2 regions of the Salibacterium lacus genome follow, and region 1 is predicted to be linked to the other one. Evidence: riboswitches for the same ligand, from Rfam matches in the RefSeq annotation. Region 1 holds a riboswitch; the other holds the start of a gene.
What was found. A riboswitch is a leader RNA that binds a small molecule or an ion and turns the genes downstream of it on or off. The one in region 1 is predicted to bind S-adenosylmethionine.

Region 1 (7,991 bases):
GAAACGCGAGAGCTTTCTGTGAGGCTTTGTTCAAGCTGATCTCCTGCTCATCGACCGGCCTTGCCTGTAAGAACCAGAGAGGATGCCCGCCTTTTTTTGTCATGTCCATGTAAATAATATCTTCGCCTTCCGGTTCTTCCATCGTCATCGTATACCCTTCGTATGCTGAGCCCGGCTCAAGCTCTGATATTTCCACTTTCATGGAATCCGGAATGTGTAGAAACTGTTTTGCTTTTTTTGCAGCCTGTTCTTTGTTGAGTGGTTTCCCTTCTACTTTCTCAGCTATCTGCTTATCAGCAGCAGGATCGATCGGATCATCAGGAGCAGCGCCTGATTCTCTGAATCCTTTTGCCTTGTTGTCAATCGACTGAAAACCATTTGCAATGGAATTATCCATTGGACTTCCGTTTTCTGCCATCGTCTCTTCCGCTTTGGTCCATTTCAGCTGGTTTTTAAGGGAAGAAGCCTGTAATTTGCGCAGGTCATTTTTAATCTCGCCGGACTGCTCATAATACCGCTGAAGTTTATCATATTCCTTGTTGGACAACGGGGCTTGACCAAGGTCCCGCATCGTTGTCTCATAACTGAAATCACCTATTTTATTAAGCAGTTCTTCTGTATCATGAAGGGCCATCATACCAATTGGAAGCTGCCCTAATTCACTGCGTGCCATCTCAGAAATTCTCCACACCTCGGCCAGCGAACCTGACAGCTGATTCTTTGAGTTCATCGCAAGCGTTGTACCGACTTTATCCTGAAGTTCATCTAAATGAAAAGTCAAATCGTGAAAGGCGCGCTGATAGTTATTCTCGTTTTCGATTCGGAGTGCTTCATTCTGTTCTGCCTGGCCGGCCCCCCAAAATCCGGTACCGATTAAAGCCAGTCCCAGAACTCCTATAATAATGTTACGTACCACCGTATTTCACCTCCATTATTTACTGAACTTGTGCTTGCCTATTGTTTTTATCGTTTCCCGCCCGAAAATCCAGTCCGAGGTAGCTGTGACCGGGTTGTAATAATAAATCGCCCCTCCGGAAGGATCCTGACCGTTAACAGCATCCAACACAGCCTTGCGGGCCTGCTCATTTGGCTCCATATAAATCTGACCATCTGCTACAGCCGTGAAAGCCCTCGGTTCAAAAATGACCCCGGACGCAGTATTGGGAAAAGAAGAACTCTCCATACGGTTGATAATAACCGCTGCTACAGCGACCTGCCCTACATAAGGTTCGCCTCGCGCTTCACCGTAAACGGCATTGGACATAATTTGAATATCATTTTCAGAATAACCGTCAGGAACGTTCATGGCTTTTTGAATATCAGCCCGATTGGATTGATTTTCGTCCACACTGCCCCCATTACTGCTGTCTCCCTTCTGGTTATTCCGGTCTTTACCTGCCTGGCCGTTTCTCTGCGTATTCCGCTGATTTTGCTGGGGTCCGCCGTTTTCTTCTTTTTTCCGGGGCTGCTCTTGTTTCTTGCCGCCCTCTGCATTTCCTTTGGGTCCTTTTTCGATTTCATCGGGAGTGCCTCCGTAATGCGTGAAGTCTCTCCCCTCTTCAAGCGCCTTTTTAACAAATGCTTCATTGTACTTGGTTGATTTCTCAAGCATTGCTTTCATGTCCGGACCGACCATTCCATCAACATCCATTCCAAATTCATCTTGATAATTTCTTACCGACCAGTACGTGCCCCATCCAAACACACCATCTATCGTGCCTTCATAAAAACCGTTATACTGAAGTCTTGACTGAAGTTCCACTACATCATCACCGGAGGCACCTTTTTGAACAATCTGGTCGGAAAACGCTTCTGCCTGTCGGACGGGAAAGGCCGTCAAAATGATACCGACAAGCATTATTCCCGCTATCCGTTTCCGGGCTTTTTTGTTAGTCATTTCTATGCTGAACCCCCTTCTTTGCTGTCACTTCATGCCGGTTATGGTTATTTTCTTCCCACCTGCACTTTTTATACATCCCTATCCGACGTGTGAATCACGTATTTTATAAAATTGTTTCTTCACCATTTTCGCAGACACCTTTTCCACTACATGGGGAGGTTTACTTCCATTCAAACTCAACCTCCGATTTTTCCTTCGTCCTTTACTATTAAAAAACTCCCTCTGTTATAACAGAAGGAGTCGTTCTTACAGCTGCTGGAGCTTTTTTATGTTTTATTATTTTTTCCGCGTACGTAGGCTGTTAATTCTGCGGTAATATCAAAACGCAGGAATGGAGTTATTAAATATACTCCGTGAAAATACTTCAGGGACTCGTCGATCAGTTCTTTGGAAATGGCGATTCCTTCTGCCTGCGCCGCTTCTCGATCTTGCGCGCATGCTGCCATTCTTGCTCTGATTTCCTCTGTCAGCTGGATTCCAGGCACTTCATTGTGAAGAAATTCAGCATTTCTGCTGCTGACAAGCGGCATAATTCCTATATAGATGGGAGTCGAAAAATGCTTTACTTCCTCGTATATGTTTTCAAACTGTTCATTTTCATACACCGGCTGCGTCATAAAATAATCCGCTCCGGCTTCGATCTTTTTTTCCAATCGCTGCGCTGCTTTATGCAGATTCCTGACATTAGGATTAAAAGCAGCAGCGACAGTGAATGATGTTTGTTCACCAAGAGACGTTCCGGAGTACGACCGGCCTTCATTCATTTCCTTTATCAAGGAAATCAGCTTAGTGGAATTCATATCATATACGGATGTTGCACCTGGAAAGTCGCCGACTTTTGACGGGTCTCCGGTTACAGCCAGGATGTCCTGAATTCCCATCGTATGCAGACCAAGCAGATGAGACTGCAGGCCGATCAGATTCCGGTCCCGGCACGCAAGATGCAAAAGCGGACGTGCTTTTGTTCTGTTCTGCACAGCGGCCGCCATTGCCATATTATCAATCCTCGGACTAGCAAGGGAGTTATCGGCCATTGTTACCGCATCTGCTCCTGCCTCATAGAGCGCTTCTGCGCCGCGTATAAACTTTTCCGTAGCCAGTTTTTTCGGAGGATCGAGCTCTACCATCACCGAAGGTCTGTCACGATTGACTACATCAAGCCGCTGTTTCGGCGGATGGATTCGTGACGCAGCCGGAATTTCCCGGGCAGGTTCCGGTGCAGCTTCCTTCTCTGTGATTGGAGTCGTGTTTTTTACCGCCTCTGCCGTCCAGGCAATATGATCCGGGGTCGTGCCGCAGCATCCTCCGATAATATTGACACCTTCATTTTTCAGATCAAGCGCCCGCTGATAAAAATATTCCGGGTTGGACTGATACACGAAGCGGCCGTCATCAAGATTAGGGAGACTGGCGTTGGGATAAGCGGAAAAATAGATATGTTCCATTAATGGAACATGTTCAAACGATTTTACCAAATGATACGGACCCATCCTGCAGTTCAATCCAGCCACCTCAGCACCGGCTTTTTTCAGTTCCTGAAATACCTCAGTGACCGGGATACCTCCATGCATAACACCAACTTCCCCGAGAGCAGCCTGGGCAATAATCGGCACGTCTGTCATACTCCGCAGCAGCCGGACCGTTTCCAAAAGCTCCTGCCCATCATAAAATGTTTCCAGCATGAAGACGTCCGGCTGTTCTTCAACCAGAGTCTGGATCTGCCTCAAGTAAGATTCAAGAATGGTATCCCGGGTAATATCAAGCGGCTGCACACCGGTTATTCCACCTACAGTAGCTGCTGCAAAAGCACGGGAACCGGCAGCTTCTTTTGCCATACGCATTCCCTGCCGGTTAATGCTTTCCACTTCATGATCAAGTGAATATTTTTTTAGTTTTACGTCATTGGCAGCGTACGTATTCGACTGGATAATGTCCGCTCCGGCATCCACATATTCCTGATGAACGTGCTGAATAACATCCGGTTCCGTCACATTCAGTGACTCAAATGAACCATTGTATCCCTTGTCATAAAGGTAGGTGCCCATCGCTCCGTCCCCTACCAGCACTCTTTGCTTTAACTCGCTGACAATATTCACTCCACGTCCATCCTTTCTTCCCGCTCCATGATCAGGAAAGGTTGTTCAGAGCCTGATCGAGATCGGTGATTAAATCATCCGCATGTTCAATTCCTACGGAAAAGCGCAGAAGCCTGTTGCACACTCCATTTGCCGTCCTTACTTCTTCAGGCATATCTGCATGCGTCTGCGTTGCCGGATACGTAATAAAACTTTCCACACCGCCCAGACTCTCCGCGAACGTAATCACCTGCAGATTCTTCAGAAGCGGATCCACCCAATCTTCATGCTCGATCCGGAAAGAAAGCATCCCGCCCTGTCCCGGATAAAGTACGTCTTTGATCTTTTCATGGTTCTCAAGAAATGCAGCAACAGCCCTGGCATTTTCTGTATGTCTTTGCATCCTGAGCGAAAGAGTCTTCATGCCTCTCATAAGCAGCCAGGAATCCATCGGTGAAAGTATGGTTCCCATCCCGTTCTGAAAGTCTCCAATGGTGTTTCCTGTTTTTTCATCTTTGGTGACAACAAGACCTGCAATGACGTCATTATGGCCGCCCAGGTATTTCGAAGCGCTGTGAACGACGATGTCTGCTCCTTCCTGCAGAGGTTGCTGCAAAAGCGGCGTATAAAACGTATTATCCACAATGAGAAGAAGATTGTACTCACCGGCCAGAGCAGATAATGCTTCAAGGTCCGCTTCCTGCATCAGTGGATTGGTCGGGGTTTCAATAAACAGGGCCCGTGTATTTTCATTTATCAACGAAGCAAAATCCTCCATGAATCGTGGATCACCATACTGAACTTTCACGCCCCAGCGTGTCCATCCTTCTTCAAAAAGCCTGTAGGTACCCCCGTATATATCCTGGGAAGCCAGGACTTCATCACCGTACGAAAACATGGAAAATAGCGTCTGGATAGCAGCCATACCGGAGCTGAAAGCAAAGCCCTGTGCTCCTCCCTCAAGTTCAGCTATCGACCGTTCAAGGATATCCCGGGTCGGGTTGCCCGTCCTTGAATAATCATAACCGGTCGACTGCCCGATACCACGGTGGCGGTAAGCGGTTGAAAAATATACGGGCGGATTCACCGCCCCTGTCTTTTCATCGGTATTATTGCCTATTTGTACAAGACTGGTTTCTACATGATGACGGCTGCTCATTTTGTTTCACACCTTTTCCAGAAAATTATATGTAAAAATAAAGAAAGGTCTTCTCCCGGATAAGAAGAAGACCTTTTTCCATAATGGATACTTACTTCTTCTCATCTGCTCAGGTAGCTTTCCCTGTTGGATTTAGCACCTGACCGGATTCCCGGCAGGCTGCTGAGATATCTTCGGGCCTGTCCCTCCATCTCTCTCGATAAGAATCTGTATGACATTGTTGTTATTAAAACCGTACACGATAACGACGGGTTTTGCAATAAACAATATTATTCAGGGGTTACATCTATGCGGAGATTGGATTCATTACCGCAAACGCATTGCTTGAATCCTGTTTCAAGTTCTCCTTTTTTGTTCGTCCTCCCGCGGAGTACATACTTCTCCCCGCATCCGGGACAGCGCACAATAACGCGGTAACGTGTATCAACCGCCATATTTTCCGCACCCTTTCTATGCTGTTTTTCCATCTGCCTTTTTCGTACGCGATAACGCAAACCACCATAAAAAAAACATAAACGGGACAATAATATATACTACATTTTCGTGAATAGTCAGTAAAATGTAATCATACAAACCGTGCAGGGCAATCGGTACAATAATGGAAAGCAGCATCCACAACAAATGCCGGCGATTCTCCTGCTTTTTGGCACTTCCCATGTAATACCCCATTACAACGCCGAAAAGGGCATGGCTGGACACAGGAAGGAAGGCACGTCCGAGTGCTGAGTCAATACCAAGAGCCATTAAGTACATGATGTTTTCAGCAGATGCAAATCCCAAAGACAATGCTGCGCCGTACAATATGCCGTCATACCTCGTCTGAAACGGTACAAACCGGTAAACGGCAGAATAAAGCAGGAACCATTTAAAAAATTCTTCCATTGCAGCAGCACTGCCAAAAGCCTTTACCCAGTCCAGGGTAAGAAGCGACTCCGCTTCCAGAGCATATTGAAGCACCATGATGGGAAATACAAGCAGTGCGCCTATAACAAACGCTCTTATAACCTGGATCAGTGTATTAGGTTCATATTCATTGCGGAGATAAAAGTAACTGAGAAGCGCAATGGCCGGGGCCAGAGCGGCTGTTATAAGCGCAATCACTTTCGTTCCCAACCCCTCTCATTCTTTTATCTTAACACGGTATTTTCAGACGGGAAAAGAGAGCTTATGATAGGATTACATTGCAGGACCAGCGAAAGGAATGATATGTATATGAAAACCATTGTTATTCTACATACCGGCGGCACGATCGCCATGCAAAAAGATACCGAAACCGGCGGAATTACGACCGGGGAGGTGAATCCACTGCAGCAGTCCATGATCCCGGGTACGGATACGTACCACATTATTTCGGAGGAACTTCTGCAGCTGCCTTCTCCTCACATGACGCCCGGCCGCATGGTCTCTTTATATCACGGGATGCAGGACCGGATTCATCGTTTTCAAGCCGACGGGGTTGTGATTACTCACGGTACCGACACGATGGAAGAAACCGCCTTTTTGCTTGACCTTTTTCATAACAGGGACGTCCCTGTGGTCATCACGGGCGCGATGAGGTCAGACAGCGATCTGAGTCCGGACGGACCGCTTAACCTTGCTGCCGCCGTACATACAGCAGCCGACGATCAGGCGCGCGGAGCAGGAGTACTTGTCGTGATGAATGAAGAAATTCACGCCGCAGCGGATGTTATGAAAATGCACTCTTCCAACGCAGCGGCCTTTCAGAGCCCCGAAACCGGTCCAATCGGCCGTTTCGTCAATAACCGTATCCATTTGAATCACCGCCCTGTGCACAGGCATGTGTTTCCTGCTGGATCGATGGATAAAAAAGTACCACTTCTCAAAACGTATACCGGAATGGAACCGGAAGTAGTCGAACACCTTTCTTCTTTTCCCCTGGACGGTATTGTACTGGAGGGGATGGGAATAGGAAACATCCCTCCCTCTATTACCGCGCCTGTTTATACTCTGCTCGAACGGGGCGTCCCGGTCGTTCTTACATCGCGGTGTCCAGGCGGTACCGTCGAGGACGTGTACAGCTATGAAGGAGGCGGCCGCAGATTAAAGGAAGCCGGCGTCGTGTTCACCGGCGGCTGGAGCGGCCCGAAAGCAAGACTGATGTTGATGGCGGCTCTTGAATGCTGCTCCTCCCGGGAGGAACTCAGACAATGTTTTGAAGAATTTTAAGAATCTGTACAGCTGCTTTTCTTGATGGATGATGCAATACGGTCTCCGTGGTGGCGCCCGTTTTCAATGAATATCTCATTGGCATCGTTTCCCGCAGCAAGTACGCCGGCAATATAAATGCCCGGCTCGTTTGTTTCCATCGTCATGGGATCGTAAACGGGGCGCCCGGTATCAGCCTCCACTTCCACCCCCATGTTCTCGAGAAAAGAATGATCAGGGTGGTACCCCGTCATCGCAAACACAAAATCAGACGGCACACTGCAGGATTGTCCATTTTTTTCATACCACACATGAGCCGGAGTAATCTCCTGTACTTGTGCTTCATAGACCATGTCCACTTTTTTATGACGTACCAGCGAGTAAAAGTCAGGGAGAATCCAAGGTTTGACAGCGTTTGAAAATTCACTCCCCCGGTACAACACCGTAACAAACGCTCCTGCTGACTCAAGAGCAAGAGCTGTGTCCACAGCGGAGTTTTTGCCCCCTATGACCGTTACTTTTTTCTGGAAATAGGGGTGGCTTTCCCTGAAATAGTGAAAAACATGAGGGTAGTCCTCTCCAGGAATGTTCATGATGTTGGGATGATCAAAATAACCGGTCGCCACTACGATTTTTTTTGCATGATACGAGGTTTTTGGTTGATTCCAGGGCTTTGTTTCCACCGCAAAAT
Region 2 (7,991 bases), 950 kb from region 1:
AATGCTATAAAGAAGGAGTGAACAAACTCCGCGCCCACGGCATCCGCGTCTGTTCCCACATCATTGACGGACTGCCGCAGGAATCCTACGAAATGATGAAGGAAACGGCGGCTGAAGTGGCAAAACTCGATGTACAAGGCATTAAAATCCACCTGCTGCATCTGCTGAAACACACCCCGATGGTTCATCAATATGAGCAGGGGCTGCTTGAGTTCATGGACATGGAAGAATACGTGAATCTTGTCGTTGACCAGATTGAACTGCTTCCGCCTGACATGGTCATTCACCGCTTGACCGGGGACGGCCCTGCCGACCTGCTGATCGGGCCGATGTGGAGCCTGAACAAATGGGAAGTTCTAAATGCCATCGATGCGGAACTTGAGCGCCGTAACAGCTGGCAGGGAAAATATCACCAGCCGGAGGCAGCCCTTTCACGATGACAATGCCCGATGTGCTGACATTTGCCAAAGAATGGATGGAGAGGGTGCTCGAAAACGGAGATACAGCCATTGACGCCACCGCAGGCACCGGGCGGGACACCCTTCATCTTGCACATTGCGTCGGCAGCGGCGGACATGTATTCAGTTTTGATATTCAGACAGAGGCACTGGAACAAACAAAACAACGCCTTGACAAACATCTTCTCTATGAGCGGACAACCCTTATAAACAAAGGTCATGAGCACGCAGCGGCACAGATCCCTGCGGACCACCGGAAAAAACTGAAAGCAGCCGTCTTTAACCTCGGTTATCTTCCCGGGGGTAATAAAACAATCACCACCCGGACGGAAACGACGATACAAGCCATCTCACAGCTGCTGGATATCATAAAACCCGGAGGTCTTCTTTTTGTCGTCGTGTATCCGGGACATCCCGAAGGCAGAATGGAAAAAGATAAACTCGAAGAATACGCTGCCGCCCTGCCTCAAAGAGATATACAGGTGCTGCGCTATGAATTTATGAATCAAGTGAATCATCCCCCATTTTTATTCATTTTTGATAAAAGACAGGAGTGAGTATATATGACAATCATTGATTCCATGCTTTCTTTTAATGAAAAATTTGTAGAAGGAAAAGAGTACGAACCCTTACAGACGTCCAAGTTTCCGGATAAGAAAATTGTTATTTTGACGTGTATGGACACTCGGCTCGTTGAGCTGCTCCCCAGAGCATTAAATCTGAAAAACGGCGATGCCAAAATCATTAAGAATGCCGGGGCCATGGTAACAGACCCTTATGACAGTATCATGCGCAGCATCATTGTCGCCCTTTATGCCCTAAAAGCCGACGAAGTGGCTGTGATCGGGCATTACGGATGCGGCATGACCGGTTTAACGTCGGATGATATTTTCAGCCAGGCAGAGTCCCGCGGCGCCGATACAAGCCGGCTCCAGGAAGCAGCCTACGCCGGGGTGGATCTGGACAAATGGATGCATGGGTTCACAGACGTCGAAGAGAATGTCAGAAACAGTGCCGGTATCATCCGGAACCACCCTCTCCTTCCGGCAGATACTCCGGTCCACGGGCTGGCCATCTCCCCCGAAACAGGAGAGCTCACCGTTATTGAAAAAGCAGCCGCTTCCTCGTGAAGCCGCTGCTTTTTTTTACCCGTATATTGATTTGGAATTCCGCCGGTAGATCCAGGTGTTAATGTAAAAGAACGCTGCCGGCAGCCCCCCGAAACGGATGAAACGTTTCGCCGTTTGTTTCATCGACGGTTCCGTCTGCACCTTTTCATCCGCCAGATAAATCGCGAACAATCCTTTCACAATCAGCGAATGGAAGCCCGCATCCGGCAGTTTCCGCACTTTTTTCTCCGCTTCTTTTTTAAAGTAGCGGATCCGTTCCACCATTTCTTCTTCGTCTTCATACTGCGCACAGAAATTAAGTTCATCATCAGCAATGTCTTCCTGTTGATCAATAAAGTAATCCAGTAAAATATGAACGCCCTGCACGTACGGAAAGTAAGCCGATTTGATGGACCGGGCCTGGACGTCTGCCAGGTGGGATCTGGCGGCGTAAGCTCCGAGTGCGTAGATTCCAAGTGTAGAGCCGGTACAGGCATTGAATTCGTACCACCGGATATCAGGAAAGTCCTCTTTGACTTCATCGAACCAGGCAGTTAACCTCGGTACACGCTCTTCTTTTTGAACATGCTTATGAACCTGAAGAGTCCTGTAGTAATGAGATAATTCCTCCATGTACTCTTTCACATTCCAAAAGCCGGGAAATATCACAAGATGAGACTGGCAGGTTTCTACTAATTCCTTCAAATAACCCCCGTCGTCCTGATCATCCCGGTAAAAATAATAGTTCTCCACCTCACGTCCCGGTTCAAGCGCATGTTGCAGCGCTTTGTGAAGCATATGAAAATCATCAGGGTTCTGGGACTCACTCCAGTCACAAAGGCCGTCCAGATAATCGCAGATCGTCTGGTAGGCAATAATGAACTGAAGCACATTCTCTCTCCTGCTTTCCGGGGCAAACATGGCATACACCCCGCCGCCTTCACAATGAAAGGCTTTATTCTCAATGCTTATCAAGGCCTGTCTCTTCAGTTCCGGATTCGGTATCTGTTCCGCTTTTTCCCGCCACTGTCCCAGCAGGCGGTGCACCTCCGGAATAACTTCCCGGTAGATGCTGTACATCATGGTCCATGGCGTCGCTGGTACTTTCATAGTCATCCTCCTTCTTCCTGCATCGTCTTTTCAAGGCGTTGTTCCACAAAGTGCATCAGGAAGCTGAATACGTCTTCGCGCTCAGGCTCATGAAGCAGCTCATGATACAACCCTTTCCATTCCCGGTACGCACAATCTGAGATGTGAAGCTGGTTGAACCAGCGCCGTACCGAAAACCTATCTACAATATAGTCTTCACCAGCCTGCATCACCAGAGTGGAAACATCCGGATAATAATCCGGATAAAGTTGAGCCTGTTTTACAGCCTTCGTTAACTCCCGGTACCACCGGAGTGTTACCGTCGGTACGATTAAGTCGTCCTGCCTGAATGCCGCCCTTGTCTCTTCATGTCTGGTGAGGAGCTCTGCTGTAATCCCTGATTTGGCCCTGAACGAAGGAGTCACGTGGTGCATCATTTTCGCGGCGAGTTCCACCCCTCTTTTTGGGGAATCCGCCAGCCCGAGACACGGAGAGGAAAGAATAACTCCCTGAACCGGCAGGTATTTTTCCATCAATGTCCGTACTGCAATCAACCCACCCAGGCTGTGTCCGAAAAGAAATACCGGAACATCAAGAGCAGCTGCCTCTTTATACCAGTTGTACACAGCGTCTATGTACTGATCAAAACGGTCAATGTGACCTCTTTTTCCTCTTGTTTTCCCGTGTCCCGGCAGGTCACCGGCAACGACATGAAAACCCCGGGTGTTCAGACGATTGATCCATTCCTGGTAACGGCCGTGATGTTCACCGACTCCATGTATCAGCACTATGGTACCGCGTGGTTTTTCCGTTAACCATGTGTTTATCATCTTATTTGTTCCTGCCTTTCCGTCGCTGCATCGAACTCGAACAATCCCTGCACTATCCATTTTACTATGATTTTTGCTAAACTTACATTAAAGTAAGTAAAATTTTATGAAAGATTAGGAGGTTCCGCCATGCTCTATGATTATAAAGGAAAATTTCCAGAGATCGCAGATTCCGCTTACACAGCCGATTATGTGACCATCACCGGTGATGTGAAAATCGGCGAAGAATCAAGTGTTTGGTTCAACACCGTGATTCGTGGAGATGTTGCTCCCACCATCATCGGTAACGGGGTCAATATTCAGGATCAATCCGTTCTCCATCAGAGTCCGAAGAACCCCTTGATTGTTGAAGATGACGTTACCATCGGCCACATGGTCATCCTGCACAGTGCTATCATACGAAAAAACGCGCTGATCGGGATGGGGGCCAAGATTCTGGACCGTGCAGAGATCGGTGAAGAAGCTTTCATCGGTGCCGGTTCCCTTGTACCGCCTGGAAAGGTGATCCCACCGCGCACTCTCGCCGTCGGAAGTCCTGCCAGGGTGGTCCGTGACCTGACCGATGAGGACCTGAACGAGATGCACCGTATTCAGCAGTCCTATGTAGAAAAAAGCAGATACTACAAAGAATTAGCGTCTGATTCCTGAACCGTCATTCCTTTGTCTGCCGTCTGCTCTCTTTGTTTAAACAAATGCCGTATAAAGAATCCGGACGCTGCCGCATTCCAATAGAGAATGTCATCTACACGTCCGGATTTTTATCTGTGTATTCTTTTCATACAGGCTTATTTTTTCATTTGTTCTGCGCGGCCTGTTCTTTCAGTGCTTCCGCCTTATCAACGGCTTCCCACGGCAGTTCAACATCTGTTCTGCCAAAATGACCGTAGGCTGCAGTCTGCCGGTAAATCGGCCGGCGCAGATCGAGCATTTTTATAATGCCTGCCGGTCGGAGATCAAAGTTGTTGCGGACAAGCTCAGCCAGAATCTCTTCGGACACTTCCGCCGTACCAAACGTCTCCACCGAGACGGACACAGGACGTGCCACGCCGATCGCATAGGCAAGCTGCACTTCACATTTTTCGGCAAGCCCCGCCGCAATAATATTTTTAGCAGCATAACGGGCGGCGTAAGATGCGGAACGGTCCACTTTTGTCGCATCTTTTCCGGAAAAAGCCCCGCCGCCGTGACGGGCATAACCGCCGTACGTATCAACGATGATTTTTCTGCCGGTCAGTCCGGCATCTCCCTGCGGACCGCCGATTACAAAGCGGCCGGTTGGATTAATAAAATAGTTCGTCTCTTCATCAAGAAAGTGTTCCGGAACGACTGGTTTAATAACCTGTTCTTTCAGGTCCTTGTCGATCTCGTCCAGCGGTATATCGGCATGATGTTGCGTTGAAATAACGATTGTCTCCACCCGCAGCGGCTTCCCGTCTTCGCCGTATTCGACCGTCACCTGGGTTTTACCATCCGGGCGCAGGTAAGGAATCGTTCCATCATTGCGTACTTCGGTCAAGCGGCGTGCCAGTTTGTGTGCCAAAGAAATCGGGAGCGGCATCAGTTCCGGCGTTTCATTATCAGCATAGCCGAACATCAACCCCTGGTCACCGGCCCCGATTGCCTCCAGTTCTCCTTCGGTCATATGCCCTTCTCTAGCTTCCAGCGCACGGTCCACTCCCTGGGCAATATCCGACGACTGCTCATCAATCGATGTCAAAACAGAACACGTTTCATGGTCAAAACCATATTTGGCTCTTGTATACCCTATTTTCTTCAGCGTTTCGCGGACAATACTTGGAATATCCACGTACGTTGACGTGGTAATTTCCCCTGCTACCAGTACGAGTCCTGTATTCACGACCGTTTCGCATGCTACCCGGGCATTCGGGTCTTTCGATATGATTTCATCCAGAATGGCATCGGAGATTTGATCACAGATCTTGTCCGGATGACCTTCTGTTACTGATTCTGATGTAAATAAACGTCTTCCATCCGTAGACACGTGTACTGCCTCCTCTTCGTATTAGATCGTTACGGCACTCATTCCCTATGTTCTTACATCTCCAAGACGAGCAGGCGTAAACAGTGTTTCTTTATCTCATGAAAACATAAAGACCCCTTTTCCATGGCGAGGAAAAGGGGTCTTGATCCGTTCACCTTTTTCGCCTCTTATCTTCCAAGACGTTATTCCGTCTTTCCAGGTTAGCACCTTTGCCTCCTGCAAGAGGAGGATGGTTGCCGGGCTTCAAGGGGCCTGTCCCTCCACCAGCTCGGGATAAGAGTATCCGTTCAACAGTTATAGTACCTTACAACAAGATTTCTGTCAAATAATCAGCGCTTGATACCGCAGGTTCCGGACTCGCACGCTGCTCCTGAGAATGTATGGCGGTTGCGGGCAACAAGCCGGTACAGTGTTTCCCCGATCTGATCCGATCCGGGCAGGTGAAATAACGGAGCCACCCACTTTCCGGCCGGAAGCAGCTGTACGATCCGCTTCACCGCTGCAAATCCGGTATAAAGGTACGTATTATTTTCCAGAAGATGCATGGCTTCCTGTACATTCCTCCCTTTTAATAGTGGATACTTTTCCAGTGTATCGGGATGTTGAATATCGAGCCACGTGATCATACCTGCAGGATCTCTTTTATCGATGATGCGTTTGGACTCCCGGCAGATGCCGCAGCTTTGATCGTAAAAGACGACGATGGAGGACAAGTTATTCATAAAGAACCCTCCTGTTTTGTTTCATTATAGTATAACATATTTCTTCCCTCTGCCCGTTCCTTTTGAAACAAAGAAAAGCATAACATTTTTGAATAAAAAGTATAGACTGATTATCTAAATGTGTTATACTAATTCGTAACAAAAACAATATTCTGATAAAAGAAAGGATTTTCCGCCATGATGTCGTCCCGTTTTTCCACCCCTTTAACCCGTTTGATGGAAGGAAGGAACGTCAATATTGACCTTCCTGTGTCCCGTTTAATCGAAACGTCCCTTTCCCGGGGAGAAGGAATGCTCACTTCAAACGGTGCCCTTTCTGTCGCGACAGGTGAGTATACCGGACGGTCCCCCAAAGATAAATTTATCGTTCATGACAGCGTTTCCGCGGAAAAAGTGGATTGGGGAGAGGTCAACCGGCCGATCAGCAGGGACGTGTTCTCGTCCTTGTATGATCAGGTTCTCCATCACCTGGAAAATAAAGAAGAACTGTTTGTCACAAACGGGGCAGCAGGAGCGGACGCTTCCTACCAGCTTCCAATCCTGGCTGTCAATGAGTTCGCCTGGCACAACCTGTTTGCCCGTCAATTATTTCTGCGTTCCGGGGGACCGGACCGTGATACAGGTATGGAACCTTTCACTATTATCAGCGCCCCGCAGTTTAAGGCCGATCCTGAACGGGACGGCACCGATTCGGAAACCTTTATCATCCTCTCATTTGAAGAACGGGTTATACTAATCGGAGGAACGGAATACGCCGGAGAAATGAAAAAATCGATTTTTTCCGTTATGAATCACCTTCTTCCAGAGCAGAATGTTCTGCCTATGCATTGTTCTGCCAATGTTGGAGAAGAAGGAGATACCGCCCTTTTCTTTGGGCTGTCGGGTACGGGGAAAACGACATTGTCAGCCGACCCAAACCGGCATTTGATCGGTGATGATGAACACGGCTGGTCGGACAACGGCATTTTTAATATCGAAGGCGGCTGCTATGCCAAATGCGTGAATTTATCAGAGAAAAAAGAACCGCAGATCTGGAATGCGATTCGTTTCGGGGCTGTGCTTGAAAATGTTCATGTCGACTCCGAAACCGGTGCTCCTGATTACACGCACACTGATGTAACGGAGAATACGCGGGCGGCCTATCCGCTGGACAACATACCAAACGCGCTGGAATCGAGCCGCTCCGGCCATCCATCAACGATCATTTTCCTTACCGCTGATGCCTTCGGTGTGCTGCCCCCGATCAGCAGGCTGACAAAAGAACAGGCGATGTATCATTTTCTGAGCGGGTACACGAGCAAGCTTGCTGGTACAGAACGCGGAATCACTGAACCGGAAGCCACGTTTTCCACGTGCTTTGGCTCCCCGTTTCTTCCACTTGACGCCTCTGTCTATGCGGAAATGCTTGGGGCGAAGATGGAACATCACGGAACGGAAGTCTTTCTTGTAAATACAGGCTGGTCCGGCGGTCCGTATGGAACTGGAGAGCGGATTAATCTTTCCTATACCAGAGCAATGATTCAGGCGGCACTCGAAGGGGATCTGCAATCGTCTGAAATGGCAACCGAGCCGGTCTTTGGGCTTCACATCCCCCTGCAGTGCCCGGGCGTTCCGGATGAATTGCTGCAGCCTGCCTCAACCTGGAAAGATAAACAGGCCTACGCAGAGAAAGCAAAAGAACTGGCCCAACGTTTTGAAAATAACTTTCAAAAGTTCACCAATGTTTCCCAGGCCGTTCAAGATTCGGGTCCTTCCAGCCGTACCGCCGAAACAGCAGGCCG

Region 2: another riboswitch for S-adenosylmethionine. It lies ahead of metK (methionine adenosyltransferase); the one in region 1 lies ahead of ACFSUB_RS02980 (methionine biosynthesis PLP-dependent protein).

Annotation. Positions count from the first base shown of each region.
Region 1 covers NZ_JBHUML010000002.1:420,792-428,782, reverse strand. Annotated here, with positions in the region: gene ypeB (germination protein YpeB) at 1-916, opposite strand, end outside; gene sleB (spore cortex-lytic enzyme) at 932-1,858, opposite strand; gene ACFSUB_RS02985 (bifunctional homocysteine S-methyltransferase/methylenetetrahydrofolate reductase) at 2,167-3,996, opposite strand; gene ACFSUB_RS02980 (methionine biosynthesis PLP-dependent protein) at 4,028-5,134, opposite strand; SAM riboswitch class I at 5,233-5,340, opposite strand; gene ACFSUB_RS02975 (hypothetical protein) at 5,404-5,568, opposite strand; gene prsW (glutamic-type intramembrane protease PrsW) at 5,585-6,247, opposite strand; gene ACFSUB_RS02965 (asparaginase) at 6,347-7,321, shown strand; gene ACFSUB_RS02960 (YpdA family putative bacillithiol disulfide reductase) at 7,318-7,991, opposite strand, start outside.
Region 2 covers NZ_JBHUML010000002.1:1,370,670-1,378,660, forward strand. Annotated here, with positions in the region: gene ACFSUB_RS07745 (TIGR01212 family radical SAM protein) at 1-440, shown strand, start outside; gene ACFSUB_RS07750 (class I SAM-dependent methyltransferase) at 437-1,015, shown strand; gene ACFSUB_RS07755 (beta-class carbonic anhydrase) at 1,022-1,588, shown strand; gene ACFSUB_RS07760 (tetraprenyl-beta-curcumene synthase family protein) at 1,604-2,677, opposite strand; gene ACFSUB_RS07765 (alpha/beta hydrolase) at 2,680-3,486, opposite strand; gene ACFSUB_RS07770 (gamma carbonic anhydrase) at 3,616-4,134, shown strand; gene metK (methionine adenosyltransferase) at 4,280-5,488, opposite strand; SAM riboswitch class I at 5,653-5,768, opposite strand; gene ACFSUB_RS07780 (thiol-disulfide oxidoreductase DCC family protein) at 5,818-6,210, opposite strand; gene pckA (phosphoenolpyruvate carboxykinase (ATP)) at 6,388-7,991, shown strand, end outside.